One region of the Micromonospora sp. WMMB235 genome, then DNA from elsewhere that is predicted to be linked to it. Evidence: predicted binding sites of a transcription regulator. Region 1 holds the regulator's gene; the other holds the start of a gene.

Region 1 (8,397 bases):
GTCAACGATCGACCCACAATTGCTTGAGGTTGGAGGTGGGTGCATGGTCGAATGGGCATGCCATCCGGGGAGTGTGTATGCCCAAGCAGCAGTACCAAGTGCTCGCAGACGAACTGAAGAGCAAGATCGATTCGGGAGAGTGGCCACCCGGCACCAAGCTGCCGAGCCGCGCCCAACTGTGCAAGGAATACGGCGTCTCCGACACGGTCGTCGGCAAGGCGATGATGATCCTGCGCGCGACCGGCCTCACCGAGACGCTCGAAGGTGTCGGCGTGTTCGTGGCCGAACGGACCTAGACGAGCCGCCCGAGCCGCATTGTGCAGTCTGTAGTTCGGCCCCGGACGCGGTGCGTGCGTGGCAGCGGTAGCCTCACCGGCGTGCGAGTACGTGTCGAACAGACCGCCCTGCCCGGGATCGGCGTACGTCATGATCTGATGACGGAGTCCGGCCGCCGGCTCGGCGTGGTCTCCCACCGCAATGGCCGCCGCGACCTGGTCCTATACGACCCGGACGATCCCGACTCCTGCCAACATGACATACCCCTGACCGACGACGAGGCGGAGGCGCTCGCCGACATCCTCGGCGCGTCGCTGATGCTGGGTCAGCTCTCCGGGCTGCGCGAGCAGGCCGCCGGGCTGCTGACCGAGCAGATCGCCATGCCGGCGGGGTCGAAGTACGTCGGCAGGCGGCTCGCGGACACCAAGGCACGCACCCGGACCAGCGCGTCGATCGTGGCCGTGCTGCGTCAGGGCGCCGTGAACGTCTCGCCCGATCCCACCTTCCGGTTCGAAGCCGGCGATGTGGTCGTCGTGGTCGGTACCCGTCAGGGGCTCGACGGCGTGACCGCGATCCTCGCCGAGACCGATCCGGACGGCTGACGCGTATGCACGAAACCACAATCCTGCTCATCGAGGTCGGTGCGCTGCTGCTCCTGCTCGGCCTGCTCGGCCGGCTGAGCCGTCGCTTCGGCGTCTCGCCCATCCCCCTGTACCTGCTCGCCGGCCTGGCGTTCGGGCACGGTGGTCTGCTGCCGCTCAACGCCAGCGAGGAGTTCTTCGCGGTCGGCGCCGAGATCGGCGTGATCCTGCTGCTGGTCATGCTCGGCCTGGAGTACAGCGCGAACGAGCTGGTGGGCAACCTCCGGTCCGCCGCGCCGGCCGGCCTGATCGACGCGGTGTTCAACGCGCTGCCCGGGTTCGCCTTCGCGCTCCTGCTCGGCTGGGGCTGGGTGGCGGCGGTGGTGCTCGCGGGCGTGACCTGGGTGTCGTCGTCCGGCGTGATCGCGAAGGTGCTCGGCGACCTGGGCCGGGTCGGTAACCGGGAGACCCCGGTGATCCTCTCCGTCCTGGTGATCGAGGACCTGGCGATGGCCCTCTACCTGCCGCTGGTCACCGCGCTGCTCGCCGGGGTCGGCCTGATGAAGGGCGGCATCGCGCTCGCCGTCGCGGTGTTCACCGTGGTCGTGGTGCTGGCCGTGGCGATCCGGTACGGCCACCTGATCTCCGCCGCGCTCTCCGCCAAGGATCCGGAGGCGCTGCTGCTCGGGGTGCTCGGCCTGACCCTGCTGGTCGCCGGTGTCGCGGCCAAGCTCCAGGTGTCGGCGGCGGTCGGCGCGTTCCTGGTGGGCATCGCGCTGTCCGGGCCGGTGGCGCACCACGCCACCGAGCTGCTCTCCCCGCTGCGTGATCTGTTCGCCGCGGTCTTCTTCGTGTTCTTCGGGCTGGTCACCAACCCGTTGGACATGCCGCCGGTGCTGCTGCCCGCGCTGCTGCTCGCAGTGGTGACCATGGCGACGAAGGTGGCCACCGGCTACCTGGCCGCCCGCCGGGCCGGGATCGCCGAGCCCGGACGCTGGCGGGCCGGCCTGGCGCTGACCCCGCGCGGCGAGTTCTCCATCGTCATCGCCGGGCTGGCCGTCGCGGCCGTCTACCCGGTGGAGCCGAAGCTCGCCGCGCTCGCCACCGCGTACGTGTTGATCACGGTGGTGACCGGGCCGCTGCTCGCCCGCCTGCCGGACAGCCCGTGGTTCAAGCAGTGGCTGCGCACCCGCGCCGCCGCCGCACGGCCGCCCGCGCCGCTGCCCCTGGGCACCGGCGACTGACCGGGCCGGGCCGGATCAGCCGCAGGGCAGATCCGGCCCGGCGTTGTCAAATTGATCCCGGGAAGGTCTACCCCTGCTCCGTCCAACCGCGTTAACGTTTCGGCCCAGCAGCCAGGGTCCGCGGGTGGCCTGCGCCCCCGCCAGCGCAAGCGGAAGGTCGGCCGGTGAGCGTGCAGGAAGAGACGTTCCGCGGCTTCGCCAACCCGGTCGATCCCTCGCCCGCCGAGCTTCGGGCGTGGGCCTATCAGCCGGATTCGGTGCCGCTGACCTCGATGCCGCCCGACTGGGATCTGCTGGTCGCCGGTGACCATCTGGTGCAGACGCTGTTCGATCTGGCCATGGATCAGGGCTGCCCGGCGCGGCGGTTCACGCTGCACTGCCTGTACATCTACGCCGCCGACGGCATCCGGACGAACTTCCGCGCCCACCCCAAGCGCCGGTTCCGCAAGCTGGTCGAGCAGGCCGAGAAGTCCGGCGACGACCTGATGCGCAACTGGGCGCACAACAGCCGGGTGCTGCTCGCCCGGCCGGATCTCTTCGTCTACCGGGACTGGTGCGAGGGCGGCCTGGTCCGCGAGAACCGCCGCCTCTGACCACCTCGACCCGCCCACGTCGACCTCACTGGCCACGTCGACCCGACCGGCCTGGTCGATCATGAACTTGGCGGTGTTTGGTGTCCGGTTTGTCGCCGCCAACTTCATGATCGACCGCGAGGGCGGGTGGGTGGTGCCCGCCCGGAGCAGCCCGACGTCCCGGCCGGCCCTGCAGAACACGAACGGGCCGGGATCCCCCGTGGATCCCGGCCCGCACGTCGGCGGATCGTCTAGGTCGACCCGCCCTGCTTCTTGCGCCGCTCGTCGTCCCGCGCCCGGTCCACGCCGTGGTCCGTCTGGTCGGCGAAGCGCCCTTCCTTGACCTTGTCGCTGAAGCGTCCCTCGGTGACCCGGTCGAACCGCTCGCGCACGTTCTCGGCCACCTTCTCCAGCCGTTCCTCCGCGCGCTCGGCCACCTTCTTCGCCGGTTCCGTCATGACTCCCCCCGCCAGCCCGGAATCCGCTTTGGGGCTTTTGCCCCTATGGAAAAGCCTAGTTGACCCCGCTCTGCCGTACCCCGCTTTCCCCGCGAACCGCCCGGGGAACGACGAAGGCCGGCGCGGCCCCGGGGGAGCGGGGCGCGCCGGCCTTCAGGTACGGAATCAGCGGTCGGGAGCGCGGCGCGGACGCCAGACGACGAGCGCGGTGGACGTGCGGTTGGTGGGCACGAGGTCGCCGCGGGGGAAGCCGCCGAGCGACTCCAGCTCGGCGATCCGCCGGTACGCGGCGTCCAGTTCCGCCTCCAGCCGGGCCACCCGCTGCTGCGCCTCTTCGAGCAGCCGCTCCAACCCGATGATCCGCTTGACCCCGGCCAGGTTGATCCCGTCGTCCTGGCTGAGCCGCTGCACCTCGCGGAGCAGCACCACGTCCCGGACGCTGTACCGGCGACCGCCGCCGGACGCCCGGCCGGCCTGCACCAGGCCCAGCCGGTCGTACTGGCGCAGCGTCTGGGGGTGCATCCCCGCCATCCGCGCGGCCACCGAGATCATCAAGACCTTGGCCTCGTATGCCTGGTCACCCGAGCCGACGTACTCCTCCGACATGCCCGCTCACCTCCGGTGCCGCCGTCAACTGAATCGACGTACCCGCGCGTCGAGATGTTGCCGCGCGGCGGGCGGAGTCTGCGCCGCGAAGGTCTCCAGCGCCGCCCGCGCCTCGTCCGAGACCTTCGCCGGAACCACCACGTCGAGCGTGACCAGCAGGTCACCGGCGCGGCCGTCCTTGCGTACGACGCCCTTGCCGCGGGCGCGCAGCACCCGCCCGCTGGGCGTACCCGGTGGCACCCGCAGGGTCACCGTCCCGTCCAGGGTCGGCACGCGCAGGTCCGTGCCGAGAACCGCCTCGGCGTACGTGATCGGGACGTTCAGGGTCAGGTCGTCCCCGGTGCGCCCGAACAGCTCGTCCGGGCGGACCTTCACCTGCACGAACAGGTCGCCCGCCGGACCGCCCCGCTCGCCGGGCTCACCTCGGCCGGCCAGGCGGATCCGCTGCCCGTCCGACACCCCGGCGGGGAAGCGGACGTGCAGCGTGCGGGTCTTGGTGACCCCGCCGGTGCCGTGGCACTCCGGGCACTTCTCCTCGACGATCGTGCCGACACCCTGGCAGTTGCGGCACGGCTCGGAGAAACTGAACGACCCCTGGTTGCGGGTGGTCACGCCGGCACCGTGGCAGACCGGGCAGGCCACCGGCTGGGTGCCGGGCTTCGCGCCGTTGCCGTGGCAGGTGTCGCAGACGCCGGGCGCGCGCAGCGTCAGCGGCAGCGTGACGCCGCGTACCGCGTCTTCGAAGTCGAGCGCCACCTCGGTCTCGACGTCCCGGCCGCGGGCCGGGCCGCGCGGACGTGCCGGACCGCCGCCACCTGCACCGCCGGAGAAGATCGAGCTGAACAGGTCGGTGAAGCCGCCGCCGCTGAACCGGCTGTCCCCACCCCCGGCACCGCCGCCGAACAGGTCGGAGACGTCGAACGGCATGCCGCCCGGCTGGCCCGCGCCGCGGGCGTTGCGCCGGAAGGCGCCGGAGCCGAACAGCGAGCGCATCTCGTCGTACTCACGGCGCTTCTTCTCGTCACCGAGCACCGCGTACGCCTCGGAGACGGTCTTGAACCGCTCCTCGGCGCCGGTGTCGCCGGGGTTGTGGTCCGGGTGCGACTCCCGGGCCAACTTGCGGTACGCCTTCTTGATCTCGTCCGAGGAGGCGGACTTGTCCACGCCCAACGCGGCGTAGTAGTCCTTCTCGATCCAGTCCTTGGAACTCACCGGTCCACCCCCTTCCACGGGTCGAACCCCGGTCGTCCCGCCCGCCCGGTGCGGGCGGGCGGGACGTCACGGGTCGGCACTACTCCGGGTCCGCGACCGCGACCATGGCGGGCCGCAGCAGCCGCTCGCCGAGCTGGTAACCACGGCGCATGACCTGGACGCAGGTCGGCTCCGTCACGTCGGCGGAGGTCTGGTGCGCCACCGCCTCGTGCCGGGTCGGGTCGAACGGGTCACCCGTCTCACCGAACGCGGTCAGGCCGAACTTCGCGAGCGCGCCGGTGAGCTGCTCGGCCACGCTGCCGAACGGTCCCACCAGGTCGCCGTGCTCACGGGCCCGGTCCAGGTCGTCGAGGATCGGCAGCAGCGCGGTGAGCACCGCCCCGGTGGCCTGTTCCTGAACCAGGTTGCGGTCCCGGTCGACCCGCTTGCGGTAGTTGGCGTACTCCGCGGTCACCCGCTGGAGGTCGCGGGTGCGCTCCTCCAGGTCGGTGCGGAGCGACTCCAGCTCGGCGCCGAGCGGCGCGTCCGGGCCGGTCCCGCCGTTCGGCTCGGCGGGCGAGTCGACCACGGTCGGACCGCTGACCTCGGCCTCGCCGCCGATCTCGTCGACCACGACCTCGGCCTCCTCGACCAGCCCTTCGGCGGGCGCGTCGGCGGCCGCGTCGGCCGCCGAGGCGTCGTTCGCCGGCTGCTCGGTCACCTTGCCGAGCTTGCGCTTGTCGCGGATGACGACCCGGGGTTCGTCGCCGGTGTCCTTGCCGGCGCCCGGCGCCGACCCGGTGGCACCCGGGCCGGCCGCTCGTGGCTTGTCCGTCATGCGGTTACCTCATCCCTCTGCCGTGCGAATCGTGTCCGGGACCGGATGTCACTTCTTGTCCTCGTCCACGATCTCCGCGTCGACCACGTCGTCGTCGCCACCGGCCTTCGGGCCACCGGCCGCACCCGCGCCGGCACCCGGCCCGGCCGCACCCGGTGCGGTCTGCTCGCCCTCCTGCTGCTGGGCGTAGAGCAGCGAGCCCGCCTGCTGGGAGACCTGCGCCAGCTTCTCGTGCGCGGACTTGATCTTCTCGATGTCCTGCCCGCCGAGGGCGCTGCGCAGCTCGCCGAGCGCCTCGTTGAGCTGGTCACGGTTCTCGCTGGGCAGCTTGTCGCCGCTCTCGGCGAGGAACTTCTCGGTCTGCCACTGGAGCGCCTCGGCCACGTTGCGGGTCTCGGCCTCCTCACGGCGGCGCTTGTCCTCGTCGGCGTGCTCCTCGGCGTCCCGGCGCATCCGCTCGATGTCGTCCTTCGGCAGCGAGGAGCCGCCGGTGATCGTCATCTTCTGCTCCTTGCCGGTGCCCAGGTCCTTGGCGTGCACGTTCACGATGCCGTTGGCGTCGATGTCGAACGTGACCTCGATCTGCGGCACGCCGCGCGGGGCCGGCGGGAGACCGGTCAGCTCGAAGGTGCCGAGCTTCTTGTTGTAGGCGGCGATGTCCCGCTCGCCCTGGAACACCTGGATCAGCACCGACGGCTGGTTGTCGTCGGCCGTGGTGAACACCTCGGAGCGCTTGGTCGGGATGGTGGTGTTGCGCTCGATGAGCTTGGTGAAGATGCCGCCCTTGGTCTCGATGCCCAGGCTCAGCGGGGTCACGTCGAGCAGCAGGACGTCCTTGACCTCGCCCTTGAGCACACCGGCCTGGAGCGCGGCGCCGACGGCGACGACCTCGTCCGGGTTGACGCCCTTGTTCGGGTCGCGGCCGGTGAGCTGCTTGACCAGGTCGGTCACGGCCGGCATGCGGGTCGAGCCGCCGACCAGGATGACGTGGTCGACGTCGGAGATCTTGATGCCGGCGTCCTTGACGGCCTGCTCGAACGGGCCCTTGCAGCGGTCCAGCAGGTCCTGCGTCATGCGCTGGAACTCGGCGCGGCTGAGCGTCACGTCCAGGTGCAGCGGGCCGGCCGAACCGGCGGTGATGTACGGCAGGTTGATGTTGCTGGTGGTCGCGGCGGACAGCTCGATCTTGGCCTTCTCGGCGGCCTCCTTGAGCCGCTGCATGGCCATCTTGTCCTGCGAGAGGTCGATGCCGTGCTCGCCGCGGAACGTCTTCACCAGGTGGTCGATGATGCGCTGGTCCCAGTCGTCACCACCGAGCTGGTTGTCACCGCTGGTGGACTTGACCTCCACCACGCCCTCGGCCAGCTCCAGCAGGGACACGTCGAAGGTGCCGCCACCGAGGTCGAAGACCAGGACGGTCTGCTCCTTGGAGCCCTTGTCCAGGCCGTACGCCAGGGCCGCCGCGGTCGGCTCGTTCACGATCCGCAGCACGTTGAAGCCGGCGATCTCACCGGCCTCCTTGGTGGCCTGGCGCTGCCCGTCGTTGAAGTAGGCCGGGACGGTGATCACCGCGTCGGTGATCTGCTCGCCCAGGTACGCCTCGGCGTCCCGCTTGAGCTTCATCAGCGTGCGCGCCGAGATCTCCTGCGGGGTGTACTTCTTGCCGTCGATGTCGACGGTCCAGTTGGTGCCGATCTCACGCTTGACCGACCGGATGGTCCGGTCGGGGTTGGTCACCGCCTGGCGCTTGGCGACCTCACCGACGAGCACCTCGCCGTTGCGGGCGAACGCGACGATCGAGGGAGTCGTACGCGAGCCCTCGGCGTTGGCGATGACGGTGGGCTCACCGCCCTCGAGAACGCTGACGCAGGAGTTCGTCGTGCCGAGGTCGATGCCGACCGCACGTGCCATGTTCGCTTCCTCGCTTCATAACGGGTGAGCAGGTCAGACGGCCTGCCCGGCGGGTCGCCCGGAAGCGACCGCACCACAAGTTGAGTGAACTTGACTCAATAGTGCCACGCGATCGCCAATCCGCAAGTCGGGGTTGAGCCGACCCGGCGCAACCCGACCGTTACTACTGTCCGGTTGTCTTACCTTGCGTCGGTCGGGCACGCTTTAGCGGTGACGACGCATGGCGATTCCGCCACCCGTGCCGGCGCGCCCGCCGTCGCAGCCCGCACCGGAGCCACCACGGGCGACGACCAGCCTGCTCACGCCGCCGACGGCCTGCCCGCCGCGCTCACCGGCCTGCGCGCGGCGATCGGTGCGGCCCGCTTCCCGCTCGCCCTGCCCTCGGCCGAGCCGGCCCGGCACGCCGCAACGAGCCTCACCGACCAGCTCGACGACTACCTGCTGCCCCGGCTGGCCCGGCTCGACGCCCCGCTCCTGGTGGTCGTCGGCGGTTCCACCGGCGCCGGCAAGTCGACGCTCGTCAACAGCCTGGTCCAGGCGCGGGTCAGCGCGGCGGGTGTGCTCCGCCCCACCACCCGCTCCCCGGTGCTGGTGTGCAGCCCGACCGACGCGGCCTGGTTCCGGCAGGGTGAGCTGCTGCCCGGTCTGACCCGGACCACCGAGCCCAGCGAGCAGCCGGGCACCCTGCACCTGGTCACCGCGCCGGCGCTGCCGCCCGGC
Region 2 (8,397 bases), 3.5 Mb from region 1:
GGGCGGCCAGCAGCGCGGGGGCCTCGGCCAGCGACGGCCCGTACCAGGTGAGGTGCCGGCCGGACACCAGCGCCGCCGGCACACCGGGGAACGCCTCCGGCCCGTCGTCGGCGGTGAACCGGTACGGCTCGTCGGGCAGCACCACCAGTTCCGGCGCCCGGGCGCGCAGCTCGTCCAGGCTCGGCCGGGGATAGCGTTCCGCGTCGTCGGCCCAGCCGTTGCGCACACCGAGCCGGGCCAGCACGTCCCCGGCGAACGTGTCCCGCCCCAGCACCACCCACGGCCGTCGCCACACCGGCACCACGGCGGTGCGGACGCGTCCCGGCGCGGGCAGTGCGGCCCAGGCACGGCGGGCCTCGCGCAGCCACTGCGGCTCGGCCGGCGCGCCGAGCGCGTCGACCAGCTCACCGAGCTGGTCGAGGGCCTCCGGCACGGTACGCGGGAAGGTGACCCGGACCGGCACCCCGGCCGCGCGCAGCGCCTCGGCGTCGGCCAGCCGGTTCTCCTCCTCGTTGAGCAGCACCAGGTCCGGCTCCAGGGCGAGCACCCGGTCCAGGTCCGGGTACTTCGTCCCGCCGACCCGGGCGACGTCCAGCCCGGCCGGGTGGGTGCACCAGTCGGTCGCGCCGACCAGCGCCTCCGGGCGGGTGGCCGCGACCGCCTCGGTCAGCGACGGCACCAGCGACACCACCCGCACCGCGTCTCCTCCCCTTGAGCCGGACCGCCGGTCAGCGGGCCGCCGCGGTCACGGCGTCGGCGGTCTCCGGCGGCAGGCCCGCCACCGGAAGGCCCTTGCGTACCGCCCAGTCGACTGCGGCGCGCAGGTCCGCGGTGGGCAGCGGCCGCCGGGTGGTCACCCCGACCGCCGCGTGCACTGTGTACGCCATGAACGGGTACGACCGGGCCAACGCGCCGATCGCGTCGTGCAGTCGGCGCACCACCTCCAGCGCGGCCGGTTCGTCGAGCCCCGGCAGGAGGAGCTGGAACTCGTTCTCGGTGACGCGCAGCGCGCGGTCGACCGGCCGCAGCACGGCGGTGATCGCGGTGAGCACGGCGTGTCCCTCGCGGGCGACGCCGCGGCGGCCGAAGCGTTCCGGCGAGCCGGGCGGCGCGTCCACCCGCAGGCCGACCAGCGCCACCGGCAGCGTGCCGCAGGCGGTCACCCCGTCCGCGCCGGACCACCGGGCCAGGCCGGGCTCGTCCAGCATCGTCTCGGCCGGCTCGACCGGCTGGTTGTTCCGGTCGCCGCGGCGGGCCAGCAACCGCAGCGCCGCCTCGGCACGCGGTTCGCCGGGCCCGGCCGGGATGTCCCGCACCCGGGCGATCGCCTCGTCCAGCGCGGTACGCGCCGCGGCGGGCAGCCGCTCGGCGAGCTGTTCGCGCAGCCGGATCGCCTCGTGCAGCGCCTCGTCGCGGCGGAAGCCCCAGCGTCCCTCGAACAGCCGGCCGGACTCCAGCGTCGGCGCGGGCGCCACCTCGGCCCGGTCGTGCGCGACGAGTGTGGCGCCGAAACGCGGGCTCAGCGCCACCACCGTCCACTCCCGGGCCAGCGCCTCCGCCTCGTCCAGCGCCACGCCGTAGGTACCGTCCGGCAGGTCGGGCGGCGGTCCGCCGACCATCGCCACCACCGTCACGGCGGCGCGGCCGGCGATGCGCCGGTAGACCTCGCGCTCCCGGGCGAAGTACGGCAGCCGCTGGAACAGCGCGAGCACGACGAGAGGGCCGTCCTCGGCCTCGGCGAGCGCCGCGCGTTCGATGGCGTGGGAGACGGTGACGAGACTGCGTTTGGTGAACTGTTCCGGGGTCCGTCCGCTGGGCACGGGCAGAGCCTAGAGGGACGGGCGCGGTAGCGCACCGGTCGGCCGGACCGGTCGTGCCGCACGGCCTACACTCGGGCGTCGACCGGACGAGGGGGATCGGGGCGAGATGACGAGCACAGGCAGCGTGACCGCCTCCTGGCTGCGGCCGATCCCGCCCGGCGCCGCGCCGTCCCTGGTCCGTGCCGGCCACCTCGGCCACACCGGGCGGCGGCTCGGCGACCTGGTGCAGGGCCGCCCGCCCGGGGTCACCGGCAGCCAGTGGAGCACCGCCGGGCGGGCGTCGCTCGACCTGGTGGTCTGCGCGGCCGACACCGGGCTGCCGCGTTTCGCGGTGCGGTTCACCGTGCCCGCCCCCGACGGATCGGCCGCGCGACGGTCCGAACGGCTGACCGACGCGGTCTGCGTCGCCGTCGGCCTGCCGCTGGTGCGCGTCGAGTCGCCGACGCTGGGCGGCGCGGAGCAGGTCCGCCGGTTCGTCGAGTACGTGCTGGACGCGCGGGCCTACGCCGACGGTACCGACCCGGACGGCGGTGACACGGTCGGCTTCCGGGACATCATCGGCCGGCTGCCGGACGGCCGGCGCGGACCGGTGAACGACCTGGGCGCGCTGGCCCGGGTCGAGGCGGTCGAGGCGTACGTGGCGGGCCGGATCGCCGACCCGATCGTGCGCGGCCTGCACGTGCGCTGGACCGACGGTCCGGCGGAGGGCTGGGCCTGGGCCGAGGTGCGGCCCGGCCGTTGCCTGCTGGAGCGGGTACGGCTGACCTCGCGCGGTTTCTCCTGCGGCGTCGACCCGGGGCGGCTCGCCGAGGACCTGGCGGCTGTGGCGCTGGGGGAGCGGTTGCGTGACCTCGACGGTGCCGCGCCGTCCCTGCTGGACCGCGACGAGCTTCTCCGGCGGGTACGCGCGCTGGCCGCCCGGCGGGACTCCTTCGACGGCGGGTTCGCCTTCGATCACCTCTGCGCCGACTGAGCCGTCCGTCCTCGCCGGCGAGGACGGCGACTTTTCGATTTTTTTCCGATCTCCGGTTGAACCTTCGCCGACGGCGCTCCGTACCTCATCGGGAATGGACGCAGATCTTCCCCGCCGCGCCCGGACGGCGCGGAGACGGTGCGGAAAGGGCATCGTCGGCCATTGACGCGCGACTGAGCGTCGCAGTGATCTCACACCCCGAATTCGTCGGTCCGCCGGGATCACCAGTCAACTACCGGATCGTGAAGGAGAGCAATTCGATGCGCAGGTCCACACGGGCGCGCCGGTCATCCGGTAACGCGCGGAGCAAGCGGATGCTGGCGGTTGTCGGCACGCTCGCGGTCTTCGGCGGCATCGTCGCCGTCACCCAGATCTCGTCCGCCCAGGACCGGCGGACGACCACCCGCGCCGCCTCGGCGTCCTGCGTGCCCGCGAGCCCCGGGGCGACCGCCCCGGACGGCCAGGGCAGCACCACCCGTACCTGGCAGAACGGCCGCTGGGTCCGCAACCACTGGGGCGACGGGCAGATGTCGCCGGCCGAGTGCCAGCAGACCAACGCGGGCGGCGCGGGCGCCGGCACCCCGACCGTGGCCTGCCCGGACGTCCGGGGCCGGCTGCCGCAGGTGCCCGGTCAGGCCCGTGCCGAGGTGGACCGCACCCTGGCTCTGCTGGAGTCGCAGATCGTCGACGCGAACCGGCGGCTCGCGGCGGAGGGCCGCAAGGGCGGCGAGTTCATCAACAACGCGATCCTGCGTCCGCTCGCGGACAAGCGGACCGCGGCGCTCAACCGGATCGCCACCGCCATCGGCCGGGTCGCCCAGCGCCCGCAGGGCCTGGACCAGCTCGCCCAGTGTGCGGTGACCGACACCCCGCAGAACGGCGGCCAGAACGGCGGGAACAACAACGGCGGTCAGAACGGCGGCAACAACAACGGGGGCCAGAACGGCGGCAACAACAACGGCGGTCAGAACGGCGGGAACAACGGCGGCGGGAACAACAACGGCGGCGGCCAGAACAACGGTGGCGGCAACGGCCTGAACGTGCTCGCCAAGGACTGCTCCGGCAGCCAGCTCCAGGCGCACGACGGCTTCCAGAACGGCAACCGGTGCGTGAGCACCGCGTTCGGTGAGGTGGGCGCCGCGGCGAACAACCCGTCGCTGCTGATCACGCAGTTCCCGAACCAGGTGCGGCGCAACCAGCCGTTCACCCTCCGGGTCACCACCAAGAACCTGGTGCGGGACCGCTTCCTCGCCGCCGGCCAGGGCGGCTACTACCTGGAGAGCTCGCTGCTCAACGGCCAGGGCCTGGTGCGCGGCCACTTCCACACCGCCTGCCGCATGCTCGGCAGCACCCGGCAGCCTCCGAACCCGCAGGACGTGCCGGCCTTCTTCGTGGCCACCGAGGACGGGCGGGGCGGCAACCAGCCGGACGACGTGCTGATCCAGATTCCGGGCCTGGCGCAGTCGGGCGTGGCGCAGTGCGCGGTCTGGGCCGGTGACGGCTCGCACCGCATCCCGATGATGGAGCGGGCCAACCAGACTCCCGCCATCGACGTGGTGCGCATCCGGGTCAACTGAGCGGGCGAACGGCAGCGGCCGTCCGGGGGACTCCTCCGGGCGGCCGCTGCCGTTCCCGCGTACGGGCACGGTGGAAGGTGATCCCGGAAGAAATTTCGTGCCGGCGGTATCCGGCCGGATGAAAAGCGCTGACCGTAGAAAGCCGATCGGGCCCCCGCCGATTTCTCAGCGTGACCCCGGGATGCCCGACGGTGAACCGGTGGCGGTCAGCGGTTCTTGTACGCCTCGACCACCGACACCGGGATGCGCCCGCGCTCGGAAATCTCGAACCCGTTCTTGGCGGCCCATTCCCGGATGGCGCGGTTCTGCTCGCGGTCCATTCCCGAGGTGCTCGGCCGGGCGGTGCGGCGGGCGCCGCGGGCGACCTCGGTCGCTCCCCGGCCGATTCGCCTGCCAGCGCTGATGTACGGATCCAGCGCCTTGCGCAGGACGCCCGCGTTCTCGTCGGAGACGTCGATCGTGTACGCCACGCCGTCCAGGCTGAACTCGACGGTCCGATCGGCCTTTCCGCCGTCGAGGTCGTCGGTCAGAACGGTGATTACTTTCCTTGCCATCGCCATTACTCCCTGTGTCGGGCGGGGTGTGGCTAAGAGTTTGACCTACCGCGCGGTAATTCCGCAACAATAGCCGACTGTTTCCATTCGGCGGGTCGCGGTAAAGGGCGCCGCCATTGGGTGCGGAGCGCGGGAACGCGGCCCTTCGTAGTGGCGTGGGTCACAACCCGGAACAAGGGGCACGTTTTGTTACTTGAGCCAGACACGCTCAACCAACGTGATGGCAGGTGTTCGATGGCAACTCTTCCGGTACTCCCACTGACCGACGCCGTCCTGCTGCCCGGGATGGTCATCCCGGTGACCCTCGACCCGACCACCCAGGCCGCCGTCGACGCGGCCCGCGCCACCGGCGACAAGGAACTCCTGGCCGTACCCCGCCTCGACGGCGAGTACGGCTCCGTCGGCGTGGTCGCCACGATCGAGAAGGTGGGCCGGCTGCCCAGCGGCGAACCGGCGGCGGTCGTCCGCGGTCTCACCCGCGCCCGCATCGGCTCCGGCGTGCCCGGCCCCGGCGCCGCGCTCTGGGTCGAGGCGACCGAACTCGACGAACCCGCACCGGCGGGCCGCGCCCGCGAACTCGCCCGCGAGTACCGCGCGCTCATGACCTCGGTGCTGCAGCAGCGCGGCGCCTGGCAGGTGATCGACGCGATGGAGCGGATGACCGACCTGTCCGAGCTGGCCGACTCGGCCGGTTACGCGCCCTGGCTCAGCCTGACGCAGAAGACCGAACTGCTCGCCGCGCCGGACGTCACCGCCCGGCTGGAACTGCTCGTCGGCTGGGTGAAGGAACACCTCGCCGAGCAGGAGGTCACCGAGCAGATCAACAGCGACGTCCGCGAAGGGCTGGAGAAGTCCCAGCGCGAGTTCCTGCTCCGCCAGCAGCTCGCCGCGATCCGCAAGGAACTCGGCGAGGACGAGCCGGACGGCTCCGCCGACTACCGCTCCCGGGTGGAGTCCGCCGACCTGCCGGAGAAGGTCCGCGAGGCGGCGCTGCGCGAGGTCGGCAAGCTGGAGCGGGCCAGTGACGCCTCACCCGAGGCGGGCTGGATCCGTACCTGGCTGGACACCGTCCTGGAGATGCCGTGGAACACGCGTACCCAGGACAACATGGACCTGGCCGCGGCCCGGGCCGTGCTCGACGCCGACCACGCCGGCCTGGCCGACGTGAAGGACCGCATCCTGGAGTACCTCGCGGTGCGCAACCGGCGCGCGGAGCGCAACCTCGGCGTGGTCGGCGGACGCGGTTCCGGCGCGGTGCTGGCCCTGGCCGGTCCGCCCGGTGTCGGCAAGACCAGCCTCGGCGAGTCGGTCGCCCGGGCGCTGGGCCGCAACTTCGTCCGCGTCTCCCTCGGCGGTGTCCGGGACGAGGCGGAGATCCGCGGTCACCGGCGCACCTACGTGGGCGCGCTGCCCGGCCGGATCGTGCGGGCGCTGCGCGAGGCCGGCTCGATGAACCCGGTCGTGCTGCTCGACGAGGTCGACAAGCTGGCCGCCGGCTACTCCGGCGACCCGGCGGCGGCCCTGCTGGAGGTGCTCGACCCGGCGCAGAACCACACGTTCCGCGACCACTACCTGGAGGTCGACCTCGACCTGTCCGACGTGCTGTTCCTGGCCACCGCCAACGTGGTCGAGGCGATCCCCGGCCCGCTGCTGGACCGGATGGAGCTGGTCGCGCTGGACGGCTACACCGAGGACGAGAAGGTCGCCATCGCCCGGGACCACCTGCTGCCCCGGCAGCGGGAACGGGCCGGGCTGACCACCGACGAGGTCACAGTCGCCGACGAGGCGCTGGCGCTGATCGCTGGTGAGTACACCCGGGAGGCCGGCGTCCGGCAGCTCGAACGCGCTCTCGCCAAGATCTTGCGCAAGGTCGCGGTCGCGCTCGCCACGGACTCCGCGCCGGTGCACGTCGACGCCGGCAACCTGGCCCGCTACCTGGGCCGGCCCAAGTTCACCCCGGAGTCGGCCGAACGGACCGCAGTACCCGGCGTGGCGACCGGACTCGCGGTCACCGGCGCCGGTGGCGACGTGCTGTTCATCGAGGCCACCACGATGGAGGGTGAGCCGGGGCTGACGCTCACCGGCCAGCTCGGCGACGTGATGAAGGAGTCCGCGCACATCGCGTGGTCGTACCTGCGGTCGAACGGGCGGCGCTACGGGCTGGACCCGAACGCGCTGGCCGGGCGGCGGATCCACCTGCACGTCCCGGCGGGCGCGGTGCCCAAGGACGGCCCGAGCGCCGGCATCACCATGGTGACCGCGCTGGCCTCACTGGTGACCGGGCGGCCGGTTCGGCCCGAGTTCGGAATGACCGGCGAGGTGACGCTCTCCGGCCGGGTGCTGCCCATCGGCGGCGTGAAGCAGAAGCTGCTCGCCGCGCACCGGGCCGGCCTCACCGAGGTGATCATCCCGAAGCGCAACGAGCCGGACCTGGACGACCTGCCGGCCGAGGTGCGGGAGGCGCTGACCGTGCACACCCTGTCCGACGTGGCGGACGTGCTCGCACTGGCGCTGCGCCCGGTCGAGATCGGCACGGAGTCGCTGGACGGTCCGGCGCTCGCCGCGGCCTGACGACCGTCGCCCCGGCCACCGTACGCACGGTGGCCGGGGCGCCGTCGTGGTCCGCCCCCTGTGGTCTCCACGCCGACCGGCACGGAAGCCGGTCGCGCCGGGCTCAGCGGCGGTCGCGCCGCTCGTAGCCCCGGTCGCGGCGCTCGCCCGGCCCGTCACCGTCCCGGTCCCGGCGTACCGTCGCCTTGCGTCCCTTGATGGTGGTGCCGCGCAGCCCCGCGATGATCTCGTCGGCGACCCCCTGCGGCACCTCGACCAGCGAGAACCGGTCGGCGATCTCGATTGAGCCGATGTCCCGGCCACTGATGCGGGTCTCCCCGGTGATCGCGCCCACCAGGTCCTGCGGCCGTACCCCGGCCCGGCGGCCCAGACCGATGAAGACCTGGGTGGTGCCGCCGGTACGCGGGCGCGCCGGACCCCGGCGCTCACCCCGCCCGCCGGCCTCCGGGCGGCCCTCGCGCGGACCCCGGACCGGAACCTGCGGGATCTCCTCCTCGTCGTCCGAGCCCGGCGACGTCGCCTCGTGCGCCAGCTTCACCGCCGCCAGCGCCACCTCGACCAGGTCGAACTCGTCGGTGAGCGACTCCACGATCGCCCGGTACGGGTCGAGGTCGTCCTCCAGCAGGCTCTCCCGCAGCGCGCCCTGGGTCAGCTCCAGCCGCCGGGTACGCATGTCCGCGACAGTGGGGATCTTGTCGATGGCGATCCGCTGGCCGGTGACCCGCTCGATGGTCTTGAGCATCCGGTGCTCACGCGGCTCGGCGAGCGTGATCGCCACACCCTCCCGCCCGGCCCGGCCGACCCGCCCGATCCGGTGCACGTACGACTCCGGGGCGGACGGCACGTCGTAGTTGACCACGTGGGTGAGCTGCTCGACGTCCAGGCCACGGGCGGCCACGTCG

What was found. Region 1 encodes HspR, which represses chaperone genes until heat shock. Its sites were predicted from a motif close to TTGAGTNNNNNNNACTCAA; they were not measured.
Region 2: the regulator HspR is predicted to act here: its motif matches at 5,118-5,136, upstream of lon (endopeptidase La).

What each region holds. Positions count from the first base shown of each region.
Region 1 covers NZ_MDRX01000001.1:4,276,108-4,284,504, forward strand. Annotated here, with positions in the region: gene BFV98_RS18695 (winged helix-turn-helix domain-containing protein) at 78-296, shown strand; gene BFV98_RS18700 (cation:proton antiporter regulatory subunit) at 378-878, shown strand; gene BFV98_RS18705 (cation:proton antiporter) at 884-2,101, shown strand; gene BFV98_RS18710 (hypothetical protein) at 2,266-2,694, shown strand; gene BFV98_RS18715 (hypothetical protein) at 2,925-3,131, opposite strand; gene BFV98_RS18720 (heat shock protein transcriptional repressor HspR) at 3,297-3,737, opposite strand; gene dnaJ (molecular chaperone DnaJ) at 3,762-4,949, opposite strand; gene grpE (nucleotide exchange factor GrpE) at 5,029-5,766, opposite strand; gene dnaK (molecular chaperone DnaK) at 5,815-7,677, opposite strand; gene BFV98_RS18740 (ABC transporter) at 7,888-8,397, shown strand, end outside.
Region 2 covers NZ_MDRX01000001.1:754,818-763,214, forward strand. Annotated here, with positions in the region: gene BFV98_RS03050 (helical backbone metal receptor) at 1-697, opposite strand, end outside; gene BFV98_RS03055 (DICT sensory domain-containing protein) at 729-1,820, opposite strand; gene BFV98_RS03060 (DUF2726 domain-containing protein) at 1,927-2,793, shown strand; gene BFV98_RS03065 (hypothetical protein) at 3,108-4,370, shown strand; gene BFV98_RS03070 (Lsr2 family protein) at 4,577-4,924, opposite strand; gene lon (endopeptidase La) at 5,159-7,495, shown strand; gene BFV98_RS03080 (DEAD/DEAH box helicase) at 7,599-8,397, opposite strand, start outside.